One region of the Paenibacillus polygoni genome, then DNA from elsewhere that is predicted to be linked to it. Evidence: predicted binding sites of a transcription regulator. Region 1 holds the regulator's gene; each other region holds the start of a gene.

Region 1 (3,217 bases):
CACCCTTCGTTCCGTTAGCGGGCTTTCAGTCCTTTAAATGCAGATTCTGCTTCACGCTTAATACGTTCTTCATCTAAAGTAAGAGCTTCACCATCTTTTAACAACTGCTTGCCATCCACCCAAACATGTTTTACGTCTTTAGCACTTGCCGAGTATACAACATGGGAGATCAAATCTGAATACGGCAAAAAGTGCGCCTGATCTAAATCAATCGCTATAAAATCTGCTTTTTTACCTGCTGCAAGCGTTCCCGTATCTTCAACATAGATCGATTTTGCTCCATATTCTGTTCCCATACGTAGAGCTTCTGTCGCTGGAACCGCCGTTGGGTCACCAGAGACTCCTTTATGGATAAGGGCTGCGAGACGCATCTCTTCAAACATGTCCAGATTATTATTGCTTGCAGGTCCATCCGTTGCTAAGGATACAACAACCCCCGCTTTTAATAAATCCGGAACTCGAGCTACACCGCTGGCAAGTTTGAGGTTACTTCCTGGATTGTGCGCTACTGCCACATTATATTTAGCAAGAATCTCAATTTCTTCGTCAGTTAAATGAACCGCATGCGCCACGAGAGATGGACGGGAGAAGAAGCCCAATTTTTCTAAGTGAGCAACCGGACGAAGTCCATAATCTTTCACATTCTGCTCTACCTCTGCCTTTGTCTCAGACATGTGCGTATGAAGCGGTAAGTCCAAGTCATGCGCCGCCTGAACAAATTTCTCAATAAACTCAGGTCCACATGTATACGGTGCATGAGGTGACAACATCGTAGTAATTCTGCCATTCGCCTGCCCGTTCCATTCCTTGGCAAAAGAAGTCGCTTCTGCAAGTTTAGCAGCTCGCAGTTCATCTGAACCGAATCCAATAACACCGCGCATCAGGCTTGCTCGTATCCCCGACTCCTCTACTACTTTAGCCACTTGATCCATCTGATCATACATGTCTAGAAAAGCGGTTGTGCCCCCTTTAATCATCTCCAGGATCGACAAGGAAGCTCCCCAGTATACATCGTCTGCCGTGAACTTCTCTTCCATTGGCCACATTTTTTCTTGAAGCCAGATTTGGAGTGCAAGGTCATCTCCATATCCTCTCAGAAGAGACATAGCAGCGTGACCGTGCGTATTGATTAGACCCGGAATAAAGAGTAAATTTTTCCCGTCAAAAACGGTTGTTTCTTCCTCCCCCTCAGGGAGTTTCTCGCCTATGTAGACAATCTTATCATTCTCTACAAGCATATACCCTTTTACGATTCGCCATTCTGGATCACTAACTGCGAATTGTCCGTTCTTAATAAGCCATTTATGACTATTCATCTTCTGTAACTTCCTTTCCTTCTTCGCTTTCCAGATAATAAGCAAGGCTTAATAGATCTGTTGTGAAATCGGCCGTATGGATCCGAATATGCGGCGGAGCTTTAATAATAATCGGTGCAAAATTAAGTATGGCCTCTATACCTGCTTCAACCATGCAATCCGCTACACGCTGAGCTTCAAAATCAGGCACCGTAATGATTCCAATTCGGATATTACGTTCTTTCACTGTATCCTGTAACTCTTCCATTGGCTGCACCGTAAGTGTATTGATCATCGTTCCAATTTTTTTATCATACGAGTCAAACACGGCAACAATCTTCATATTGTCTTTTACATAGCGGTTATAGTTAGATAAAGCTTGACCGAGGTTCCCTGCTCCAACGAGGGCAACATTGATGACTTGGTCAATTTTGAGGATTTGACGAATTTTATCGATAAGATAAGCAACGTCATATCCGATTCCTTTCCGTCCAAAATCGCCAAAATAAGCTAAATCTTTACGGATCTGAGCTGGATTTAAATCCAGTTTAAGTCCGAGTTCTTGAGAGGATACCGTTGTCACTTCTCTTTTATATAACTCCTGCAGATAACGCAGATATACGGGCAGCCGGCGAACGACTGCCTCTGAAATTTTATCCGACTTCAATGTTAACTCCCCCTTACATCAAAACACAAATTACTTATGTTCCGTCTTATTCTTTATTCGTTTCATGTTCCATCAGCCATTCACTAATCCTTGGAACCATTTTTTCCGTAACCATGTGTTCCATTTTGGGACCTGGCAGGGAGTACAAAAAGTACTTTCCATAATAGGATTCAATAACCCTTGTATCATAAACGATAACGATACCTCTGTCCTGTGCTGTACGAACGAGCCGGCCAAAACCTTGTTTGAACCGGATCACTGCCTGTGGAACAGAAAGTTTCATGAAAGGGTTTTTCTTTTCTTTTTCCAAAAGTTCACTTTTTGCTTCCACCACCGGATGGCTGGGCGGCTGGAAAGGCAGCCGCACGATTGCAAGGCAAGTTAAAGCTTCTCCTGGAATATCTACACCTTCCCAGAAGCTGCTTGTTCCAAGCAAGACAGAAGCCTTAGCCTCTTGGAACCGACGTGTAAGTTTGGTCCGGCTGCCTGTATCTACCCCTTGTCCAAGCACCGTGATGTCACTAGCTGCAAGTGCTTCTTTTAGTGGCTCATGCACTTGTCTCAGCATACGGTAGGATGTAAACAACACTAACATTCTGCCTTTGGTTGCCTTCGCTGTCTCTGCAAGTGAAGTCACCAGCATACTTACAAAGTGATCATCCCCTACACTTCCTTTTACGCTTGGAAAATCGCGGGGAATGACAAGAAGTGCCTGATCCCTATAATTAAATGGCGATGGCAGCAAGGACGTCAAAAGCCTGCCTTTTTCCTGTGCCTCTGATAGTCCGAGCTGATCGATCATAAACTGAAATGACTTGTCTACAGATAACGTAGCAGAGGTCAGGATCACACTGTGTTTTTTATCAAAAAACAGTTCCTTCAAATGTGAACTTACATCGACAGGAACTGCGTATAGCTGCAGAGACTTACTTCTAAACTGACCGCTTGCTTCAAGCCAGTATACGGTACCTGTATCGTCAAGCCGCATAAAGAGTCTCAGATTATCCCTAAGTTCTGCTAAGTCTCTGACAAGACCTGTGATATCCGTAATGAGACTATCTGACGCATAATCATCTAGCTCTTCTCTCACTTCTCCAAGCAGCTTATCTGCTTTGCGAACCATTTCGCCTACTGTGACATAAAACTGATTTTCATGTTTTGAGATTTTGTCCCATGCTTTTGGCTTTGATTGCGGCTTCAGTCTAAGTGAAAACTGTCCCGAATCTCCTGGCGCAGCATCCATTCTCTCTGGTAA
Region 2 (3,217 bases), 730 kb from region 1:
AGGACAGCCGCTGACCGCTGGTAATGAGGAATGCAGGTATTTTGAAGGACCATGGATGCACAAGTATAATGACAAATATTATTTGTCCTACTCCACTGGTTCGACACACAAGCTGGTTTATGCGATCGGTGACAGTCCGATGGGACCTTTCACATATCAAGGCACGATTTTACCGCCTGTTATGGGCTGGACAACACATCATTCGATTGTCCAATTCGAGGAAAAATGGTATTTATTCTATCACGATTGTTCTCTTTCCGGCGGCGTTGATTACAAACGCTGCGTAAAATTTGCAGAACTTACGTACAATTCGGATGGTACGATTCGTATGATTGATCCTTACCCCGAAAAGTAACGTAGACTTTAAGAGCTGTTACGAATTGTTGCTGGATTAACAGCATAGCAGAAAGCGAAAAGGAGTATGTCTCATAACATGGGACATACTCCTTTTTTTAATCAAAACACTCACTTCGTTGTGAAATTATCGATGCAAAGAGGGATTCTCAAGTTTGGTATGTAACATGCGTAATACCTCCTCGCGGTAATGAGGATTAGCTAAAGCAAATTCAATATTTGTATCGAGGAATCCTAGTATATCACCTACATCATATCGTTTGCCTTCAAATTCGTAACCGTATACAGGCGTAATATGGTTTAATCTCTCAATCGCATCCGTTAACTGAATTTCACCCCCAAGACCAATGTGGTGATCTTCTAGCAACGGAAAGATATCAGGCGTCAGTACATACCGACCGATAATCGCAAGATTGGAAGGGGAGGATCCTGGTTTTGGTTTCTCGATAAATCGCAGTGCGGAGTAACTTCGACCTCTTTTTTTAAGCGGTTCCATAATTCCATATTTGTGTGTTTCTTCATCAGGTACTTGCATGACCCCCAGCACGGAAGCGCCCACCTTTTCATGCTCATCAATCAATTGTTTCAAGCAAGGTACCGGATTTACCACAATGTCATCTCCAAGGAGAACTGCGAATGGCTCATCTCCGACAAATTTGCGAGCACACCAGATTGCGTGACCGAGACCTTTAGGTTCCTTTTGACGAATATAATGAATATTAGGCACGTTAGAGGAAGAAAGGACTTCTTCCAGAGCGAGAGATTTTCCTTTGTCTGCAAGTAGCTGCTCCAGTTCAAAAGCATGATCGAAATGATCCTCAATCGCTCTTTTTCCCTTTCCGGTAACAATAATAATATCTTCGACTCCAGCAGCGATCGCTTCTTCGACAATATACTGGATGGTTGGTTTATTCAGGATGGGCATCATTTCTTTTGGCATGGCTTTTGTAGCGGGAAGAAATCGGGTTCCAAGTCCGGCAGCAGGAATGACTGCTTTTTTTACTGTCATGAATCTCATCACCTTCCTGAGTTTATCTGCTTAAGGACATCATATCAAGATTAGGGGAGAAAGTCACAGAGAAGGGCATTTGGTGAGATTTACTGTCTCTAGTATTTAAAAAAATAGAAAAAATTAGAAATTTGTTCACTGGTATATATTGTTTTCTTATTTTGGTGTGACAAAAATCACATACAAAAACAATAAGTATCGCTATAGTAATACACGCAGCCGGGCATTGTGACAATTATCATAACGATAAATGGCGGCTTTTTTTAATCTCAATAAAGTGAAAACTTTCACATAAAATGATTAGAAAGACAAGCATCTCTATTTTGTCGGCATTGTGAATAGGATAATCTAGCGCGGCTCACAATATCTAAAAAAACAATTTGGAGTAGGGAGTGGGATACAACTTGGAGGTTTGGAATCAAATATACGACCCGATGGGCAATATATGGCTATCTGCTTTGGTGGCTGCTATACCCATTATATTCTTTATTGTGGCTTTAACGGTTTTTAAAATGAAAGGTTATGTAGCAGGAATTTTGAGCATTATCGTTGCAGCAATTGTTGCACTGCTTTTTTATAAAATGCCTTTCGTTAAAGTGGTTGGTACTGGTTTCTATGGTGTACTTGCTGGTTTATGGCCAGTAGCTTCAATTGTACTTGCAGCAATTTTCTTGTATAAACTTACGGTAAAAACAGGAAAATTTGATATAATCAAGAATAGTATAGCAACAATTACCGAAGATCAGCGTTTACAAGTACTTCTTGTTGCTTTTTCCTTTGGTGCCTTCCTGGAAGGGGCGGCTGGCTTTGGTGCTCCTGTGGCGATTACAGCGGTAATCCTGATTGGTTTGGGATTCAAACCTGTATACGCAGCTGGTCTTTGTCTTGTGGCTAACATTGCTGGAGGTTCTTATGGTGCGATGGGTATTCCTGTTACGACACCTGCTACGCTAACAGGACTTTCTGGGCTTGATGTTGCAAGCCGAACATCGTATGTTATTCCGATTATCAGTTTAATGATTGCTTTTCTGTTGGTTTACTTAATTGATGGTTTCAAAGGAATGAAACAAACTTGGCCAGCAATTCTGGTAAGTGGAGGTTCTTTTGCCATCACTCAGTATATTGTACTTAATACCCTGGGTGCTGAACTCGTAGATATTATCTCTGCTCTTGTCAGTCTGGTTGCACTTGCACTCTTCCTGCGTGTATGGAAACCAAAAGAAATTTACCGTTTGGATCATAAGGAAACAGCGAAACAAACGAAACATGCGGTTAAGAAAGAAACGTATAGTTTGGGACAAGTTGCTTTTGCTTGGTTACCCTTTATTTTGCTAACGATTATGGTTATTTTGTTTTCACTGAAACCAGTTAAAGCGTTGTTCGCAGCAGGTGGACCGCTTAACAATCTGGTCTTCAGTTTCCCTATAAAAGGAGTTCACAACCAAATTCTGAGACAACCTCCGGTTGTTCCAGAAGAGACACCTTACGCTGCTGTATTTAATCTTGATTTATTCTCATCTACTACCACCGCAATTGTCATTGCAGCGCTTCTAACCATTCTGATTTATCGAATTAAAGGAAGCATTATTAAAGAAGCAGCAGTAGAAACGTTTAAAGAATTGTACATCCCGATTATTACCATTTGTAGCGTACTTGCATTTGCTTACATTTGTAACTATTCAGGTATGTCTTCAACACTCGGTCTTGCTTTTGCATCAACGGGCAGTATCTTCCCATTGTTTGCACCAATTCTGGGTTGGATTGGGGTATTCTTAACGGGTTCTGTTGTTAACAGCGGATCTCTATTTGCACCATTACAGGCGGTAACGGCAAACCAAATCGGCATTTTGCCAG
Region 3 (3,217 bases), 2.1 Mb from region 1:
TCTCTCGACATGGTTGTACAGCCGCAGATGCCTTCTTTAACTTCTGCATCAAAACCATTTCCGAGGACAAGCTGCATTACTTGTTCTACCAGCGGTTTACATCCGCCGCAAGAGCGGGATGCGCCTGTTTTCATTTTCACTTGATCGAGCGTAGTAAGTCCGTCAATAGTAACAGCATCGACAATCATTTTTTTCGTTACGCCATTACATCCGCAGACGATATCGTCGTCCGTTAATTCAGCAGCTACGTTTACTTTCGCTCCGCCGCCGCAGCATCCGCCTGTACCTGTTAGTTCTGCATATAATTCTTCGGTCATGAGTTCGCCTTTTTTAACGAAACGTTCAAGACGGGAAGAGTCATCAATGTCCCCAAATAGAACAGCACCAACGATGACGTTGTCCTGCATTACAATCTTCTTATACGTACCTTTCCATCCGTCATGCATGGTAATGGTTGTATGTTGTTTTTCTTCCATAAAAGTACCAGTTGAGAATACATCAACGCCCGAAATTTTAAGTTTTGTCGAGCAGATCGATCCTTCGTATGGTTTCGTCTCTACACCTGCAAGGGTTTTCGCAAGTACCGCACCTTGCTCGAATAATGGTGCAACAAGGCCATAGCATGTACCGCGGTGTTCCGTACATTCTCCGACTGCGAATACATCAGGTACGGAAGTTTGCATGTAATCATCAACAACAATACCGCGGTTGACTTCGATTCCACTATTGCTTGCAAGTTCCGTATTTGGTCGAATACCAACAGACATAACGACTAACTCTGCTTCGAGCTCCGTACCATCTGTAAAAGTAAGTCCAGTAACGCGGGTATCCCCTTTTAAAGCAGTGGTTTGTTTACCTAATGCGAATTTAATACCTTGGCTTTCCAGTTCTTTTTCAAGCATTTTAGCTGCAGTTACATCTAGTTGACGTTCCATTAGATAATCAGGCAGATGAACAACCGTTACATCCATACCCAGCTGAACAAGTCCTTTTGCTGCTTCCAGGCCTAACAGTCCTCCGCCGATGACAGCTGCTTTTTTATACTTCGCTGCTGCTTCAATCATCGTCTCACAGTCTTCAATATCGCGGAAGCCAATGACCCCTTCGAGATCCGAACCCGGAATAGGGAGAATAAATGGGTTTGAACCTGTTGCGATAATAAGTCGATCATAGTCAACTTCTGATCCATCATCCATTTGAACTGTTTTTTGTTCTGTATTAATTTTTGTACCGCGTTTACCTGTAATCAGGTGGATACCGGCTGATTCATACCAAGCACGGTCATTAATTACAATATCATCAATCGTCTTGCTTCCCTCTAATACATAAGAAAGCATGATACGATTATAGTTAGGGTGGGGCTCAGCACCAATTACTGTAATGCTGTACTGATCTGTAAGTTTAAGGAGCTGTTCAATTGTATTCATACCAGCCATTCCGTTACCAACAACAACAAGCTTTTGTTTTTGAGTCATAGTTAGTTCCTCCTCGTTGATTCCACTGATATCCTGCTTAGTTCTCTGTCTAATTCATTATTATCTTTTAAAAGTAAGTGAGGTAAAAAAGTATGTGGTTTTTTTCACATGTATATTCAAAAAAGAGACTGTTATACGCTATTACATAACGTTTATTAATGTTTTCTTGATGTATCCAATAATAAACAATATAAATAATAGTTATTGTGCGAAAAATCACATTCAGCTTGTATTTTATGAAGAAATAGTGGAAGGAGGGAAAGAAGTGTTAGAAAGAAGTGTTATCCAAGTTTTTATATTATAACAGTAAAAGGTAGCATCCTTCTGTCATGAGATGTATATTTATGGAATAATCATATTCTGATTTCCAATCGATTGACTTAGGAGGTTTCTATGAAAGAATTACCGATGATTCCATTACAAAGACTTTCCTTACGGCCGTTTCGTCAAGAAGATGCCGAGCAGGTCCAGCAACTAGCAGGCGATAAGTATATTGCTGAGATGACATTATATATCCCGCATCCCTATGAGGATGGAATGGCAAAAGAATGGATCGACACACACAGTGAACAATTTAATAAAGAAAGATCACTCACCTTAGCTATTGTACATAAAGAGGAAGACTATTTGATTGGCGCTATCACGATTGGATGGAATAAGCAATTTGATCACGGGGAGCTCGCTTACTGGATTGGAAATGAATATAAGAGTAATGGCTATTGTACAGAGGCTGCAAAAGGGATTGTGCAATACGCTTTTGAAGAGATGAAACTGAACCGAATCTACGCTCGTCATTTAGCGAGGAATCCTGCATCAGGTAAAGTCATGCAAAAGATCGGTATGAAATATGAAGGATTATTAAGACAGCATGTTAAGAAATGGGGCGAATATGAAGACCTCGTATGTTACGGATTGTTAAGGGACGAGTACATATTTTGAAAGGTAGGTTAAGGAGGGATTGTCACGAAGATAATTAGAATCAGTTTAGCTGCTTGTCTGCTATCTAATCTAGGACTACTGATCGGATGCAGCGGACAAAACGAAAATCTCGTGAATGAAGTGTATACAGAATCCCAAAACATTACCCAAATAGACCAAGCAGATAAGGGAACGGCTATTCCTTATAAACAACTTCGTTACACTAAGGCTTCATCTGATTTTTCCTGGGAAGGGAGCACCAAGGAGCTGCCTGAGGAAATCATAGATCGATACGATAGTTATGCGAATTCAGTACCTGGTGGATTTGTGATACAAGAAACGCCTTCTGAATATTTTATATGTGTGAATTTTGGTAAGAAAGAGTCCGTAACTAAGGGATTTAAGATTAATTCTTTAGCTATGCATGATATAAATTCAGAGAGAAGCTTTTTAAGAATACATGCTATCCCTGTGTCTTATGAAGACGCGATGGATGAGAAAGTACATGGAGTAGTCACTATAAGAGCACTGATCAGTGTGGCGAAGAAAGATTTGCCTGAGGGCATTGAGATCAATGAGATGATCTTGAGTGTGGAAGAGGAGAAGGAGTAATTTGTATTCGCTAACAATATAGACTATCCCTAGAGGTGAGAAAAAGAATGGCAAACATTATTTTAATCGGACCCATTTGTGCGGGGAAATCAACGGTGGCTGAGTTATTAGCTCAACATACGGGAATGCCGAGATGTTCGCTAGATGACATAAGATATCAATATTATGAAGAATTAAATTATGATCACGATCATGCACTGCAATTGCAAGAA
Region 4 (3,217 bases), 2.3 Mb from region 1:
ATATCGTGTTCACCTCGCGTACCCATCATATCAAGATATTGAGCGATTTCTGTAGACGGCGTTATTGGAAAATAACCCATGATATGATAGTTGATCTGGGCAGCAGCCATAGCTGCCATTTCGTTGCCTGATTCAAAGACCGCAGTTTGAGCGGCCGGCATCTTTTGCCCCGTTATTTCTGTCATTTGCATGTTCATGATTTAACTCCCTCCGCAGTTATATAGGGGAATGATTGCGGCACCCGGTGTTGCTTCGCATAATATGGCTCTTCCAACATGGCGGACAAAGCGCTCGTTGGACAAGCTTCCACACATTTTAGGCAGCCTTTGCAGTACTGATAATCGATCCCTTTCATAAACATCTGCAGGTTGCCGCGTTTATCCGGTTTCTGTTCCCATACGATGCAGAAATCCGGACATACCGTATCGCAGGCGGCACAGCTAATGCAGTTTTCCTGCTTGTATTCCGGCAAATAACCTTGCCTTGAGCTGCTAAGATCCTTCAGTACGCTGTTTGCTGTAACCTTCAGTATTCCGCCCTGCTCCTGGGTTTCATATCCGAGGATGGGCTGCGGTCTTACGAAGGCCGCCTCATCCATAAGCTCTGTGCCATTTCCTAAAGAAAGAAACTGGACTTCATTATATCCTCTATCAAAAGTACGCAAATTAGCTTCCACGAGATGTGGCAGCTTTTTCTCAAACGTTTTACGGATAACCTGCCGCATATCGTCCGGGTTAAGGAAACTGCAAATCCGGAACAGGGCACCAAGCATCGCTGTATTGACTTTCGTTTTTTCCTCAACAGCTATTCTCAGCGCATCGATCGCAGCCACCGTACCTTGCGTCATGTTCAGATCTGCGGCGACTTCGGATAGTTCTCGCGCTGTGTTCACAAGCACCGTTCCGTCCGGTCTTAATCCGCTTATTACATCAACTGTTTTATATAATGCCTCATGAAATACGCCGACTACATGCGGCTGTTCAATGGGACTGTGATCGCGGATTTCCACGTCTGGATCACAGAATCTTACGAAACTCTTTACCGGTGAACCTTTTTTCTCCGAACCATAGCTAGAAAAATTGGAACCGTTCAGACCAGAGCCAGTCACTCCAGCTTCGGCCAACATTTTTCCAGCTAAGTTGGCACCAAGCCCGCCGATGGATTCAAGACGGATCTCGTAAAATCCCAGTTCATTTTTTTGAGGTAAAATCGACATCTTCTCTCCTCATTTCTTCTAGGGTCAATGATACCAGTTTAAAAGAAGAAACGAGCAGGGGTTGTGATTTTAGTCACAGCCTTAGAAATAGTGATTCCAATCACCCATACAGCCTTGGCAGCAGGGTATACTGACTTTTGACAGTCCAATTGAAGGGCAAGCGTATACTGAATCAAACGATAAAGAATGACATGAAAACAGGAGGAAAGATAATGAATAACAACGTGACAGAGCAGACCATACAGCATCAGCCATCCATGTTCTGCTTTCAATGCCAGGAAGCATCCAAAGGAACAGGCTGCACCCTTATCGGGGTATGCGGTAAACCGCATGACGTGGCGAACCTGCAGGATTTGCTGATTTATCTGCTGAAAGGTATCTCTTTTCTCAGTCTAGATGTTCGGCTGCCAGAAGTGCTTGAACAGCGCGTATCGCTGTTTATCATGGACTCCTTGTTTGCAACGATTACAAACGCCAACTTTGATCGCGAGATTTTTGTAGGAAAAATAAGAGAATCGTTTGCGCTCCGCGGCGAGGTGCGTGGCTATTATAATGAACAATTTCCAGACCAGGCTGCGAGTCTCCCGGATGCTGCTGTGTGGGAAGCGGATACCGAGGCTGCTTTTGATGAAAAAGCACGTACGGTTGGTGTCCTCTCCACGCGTAACGAAGACATCCGCTCGCTGCGCGAATTAATTACATACGGACTCAAGGGGATGGCAGCTTATACGTACCATGCACTTCATCTGGAGAGGGATGACAACGAACTCAACCGATTTATGCGCCGTGCACTTGCAGCTACGCTTGACGACAGCCTTGAAATGCAGGATCTCATAGCTTTGACGATGGAAACGGGGAAATACGGTGTAAACGCCATGGCGATGCTTGACGAAGCAAACACCTCCGTGTACGGAAATCCCGAAATAACGAAGGTAAATATCGGGGTTAGAAACCGGCCCGGCATTCTCATCAGCGGTCATGATCTGAAAGATCTAGAAGAACTGCTTAAGCAGACGGAAGGAACCGGCGTGGACGTGTATACGCACAGTGAAATGCTCCCTGCTCACTATTATCCAGCGTTCAAGAAGTATGAGCATTTTGTAGGCAATTACGGAAATGCCTGGTGGAAGCAGACTAGCGAGTTTGCAGCCTTTAATGGACCGATTCTCATGACAACCAACTGTATCGTTCCGCCGAAGGATAGTTATAAGGAACGTATTTATACAACAGGCAACACCGGATTCCCAGGCGTCCGTCATATTCCAGAAGGAGCGGATGGTGCTCCAAAGGACTTTTCTGCGCTGATCGAACAAGCAAAACAATGCCCAGCTCCAACCGAACTTGAAACAGGCGAGATCATTGGCGGCTTCGCTCATGCTGCTGTGATGAACGTGGCTGATCAAATTGTCGATGCTGTAAAAACCGGTGCGATTCGCCGTTTCTTCGTCATGGCCGGCTGCGACGGGCGGATGAAATCCCGCAATTATTACACCGATTTTGCAGCCGAGCTTCCGAAAGATACAGTCATCCTGACCGCAGGCTGTGCTAAATACAAATACAATAAGCTGGATCTAGGCGAGATCGGCGGAATTCCGCGGGTTCTAGACGCTGGGCAATGCAATGATTCTTACTCCCTGGTCGTTATCGCTATGAAACTAAAAGAAGTATTCGAACTTGAGGATATCAATGAACTGCCGATTTCCTATAACATTGCCTGGTACGAGCAAAAAGCAGTGATCGTGCTGCTTGCCCTGTTGTATCTTGGCGTCAAAAATATTCATCTTGGCCCTACGCTTCCTGCATTCCTATCACCTAACGTTGCCAAAGTACTCGTAGAGAACTTCGGAATCGGCGGGATTACTAATGTAGAAGATGACATGAAAATGTTCCTAGGTGCCTAATAAAAAACCTGTATTTATTGCCAAACAATTTTCTAAACGAACACAAAAAAAGAAGACACACAGGACTTAAACTGTCCCCTGCAGAATAGACCATTGAAAA

The links. Region 1 encodes Rex, which represses fermentation and respiration genes when NADH is low (regulators of the CRP and FNR family bind a similar motif). Its sites were predicted from a motif close to TTGTGAAATATTTCACAA; they were not measured.
Region 2: a site for Rex is predicted at 1,639-1,656, ahead of QPK24_RS19590 (lactate permease LctP family transporter). Genes of this name have one in related genera too.
Region 3: a site for Rex is predicted at 1,568-1,585, ahead of nirB (nitrite reductase large subunit NirB). Genes of this name have one in related genera too.
Region 4: a site for Rex is predicted at 1,278-1,295, ahead of hcp (hydroxylamine reductase). Genes of this name have one in related genera too.

What each region holds. Positions count from the first base shown of each region.
Region 1 covers NZ_CP127162.1:3,365,867-3,369,083, forward strand. Annotated here, with positions in the region: gene QPK24_RS16060 (amidohydrolase) at 15-1,316, opposite strand; gene QPK24_RS16065 (redox-sensing transcriptional repressor Rex) at 1,309-1,962, opposite strand; gene dinG (ATP-dependent DNA helicase DinG) at 2,009-3,217, opposite strand, start outside.
Region 2 covers NZ_CP127162.1:4,093,921-4,097,137, reverse strand. Annotated here, with positions in the region: gene QPK24_RS19600 (glycoside hydrolase family 43 protein) at 1-355, shown strand, start outside; gene galU (UTP--glucose-1-phosphate uridylyltransferase GalU) at 482-1,363, opposite strand; gene QPK24_RS19590 (lactate permease LctP family transporter) at 1,768-3,217, shown strand, end outside.
Region 3 covers NZ_CP127162.1:1,311,023-1,314,239, forward strand. Annotated here, with positions in the region: gene nirB (nitrite reductase large subunit NirB) at 1-1,475, opposite strand, end outside; gene QPK24_RS06290 (GNAT family N-acetyltransferase) at 1,869-2,414, shown strand; gene QPK24_RS06295 (hypothetical protein) at 2,526-3,005, shown strand; gene QPK24_RS06300 (AAA family ATPase) at 3,053-3,217, shown strand, end outside.
Region 4 covers NZ_CP127162.1:707,081-710,297, reverse strand. Annotated here, with positions in the region: gene QPK24_RS03390 (thiamine pyrophosphate-dependent enzyme) at 1-197, opposite strand, end outside; gene QPK24_RS03385 (2-oxoacid:acceptor oxidoreductase family protein) at 194-1,216, opposite strand; gene hcp (hydroxylamine reductase) at 1,429-3,117, shown strand.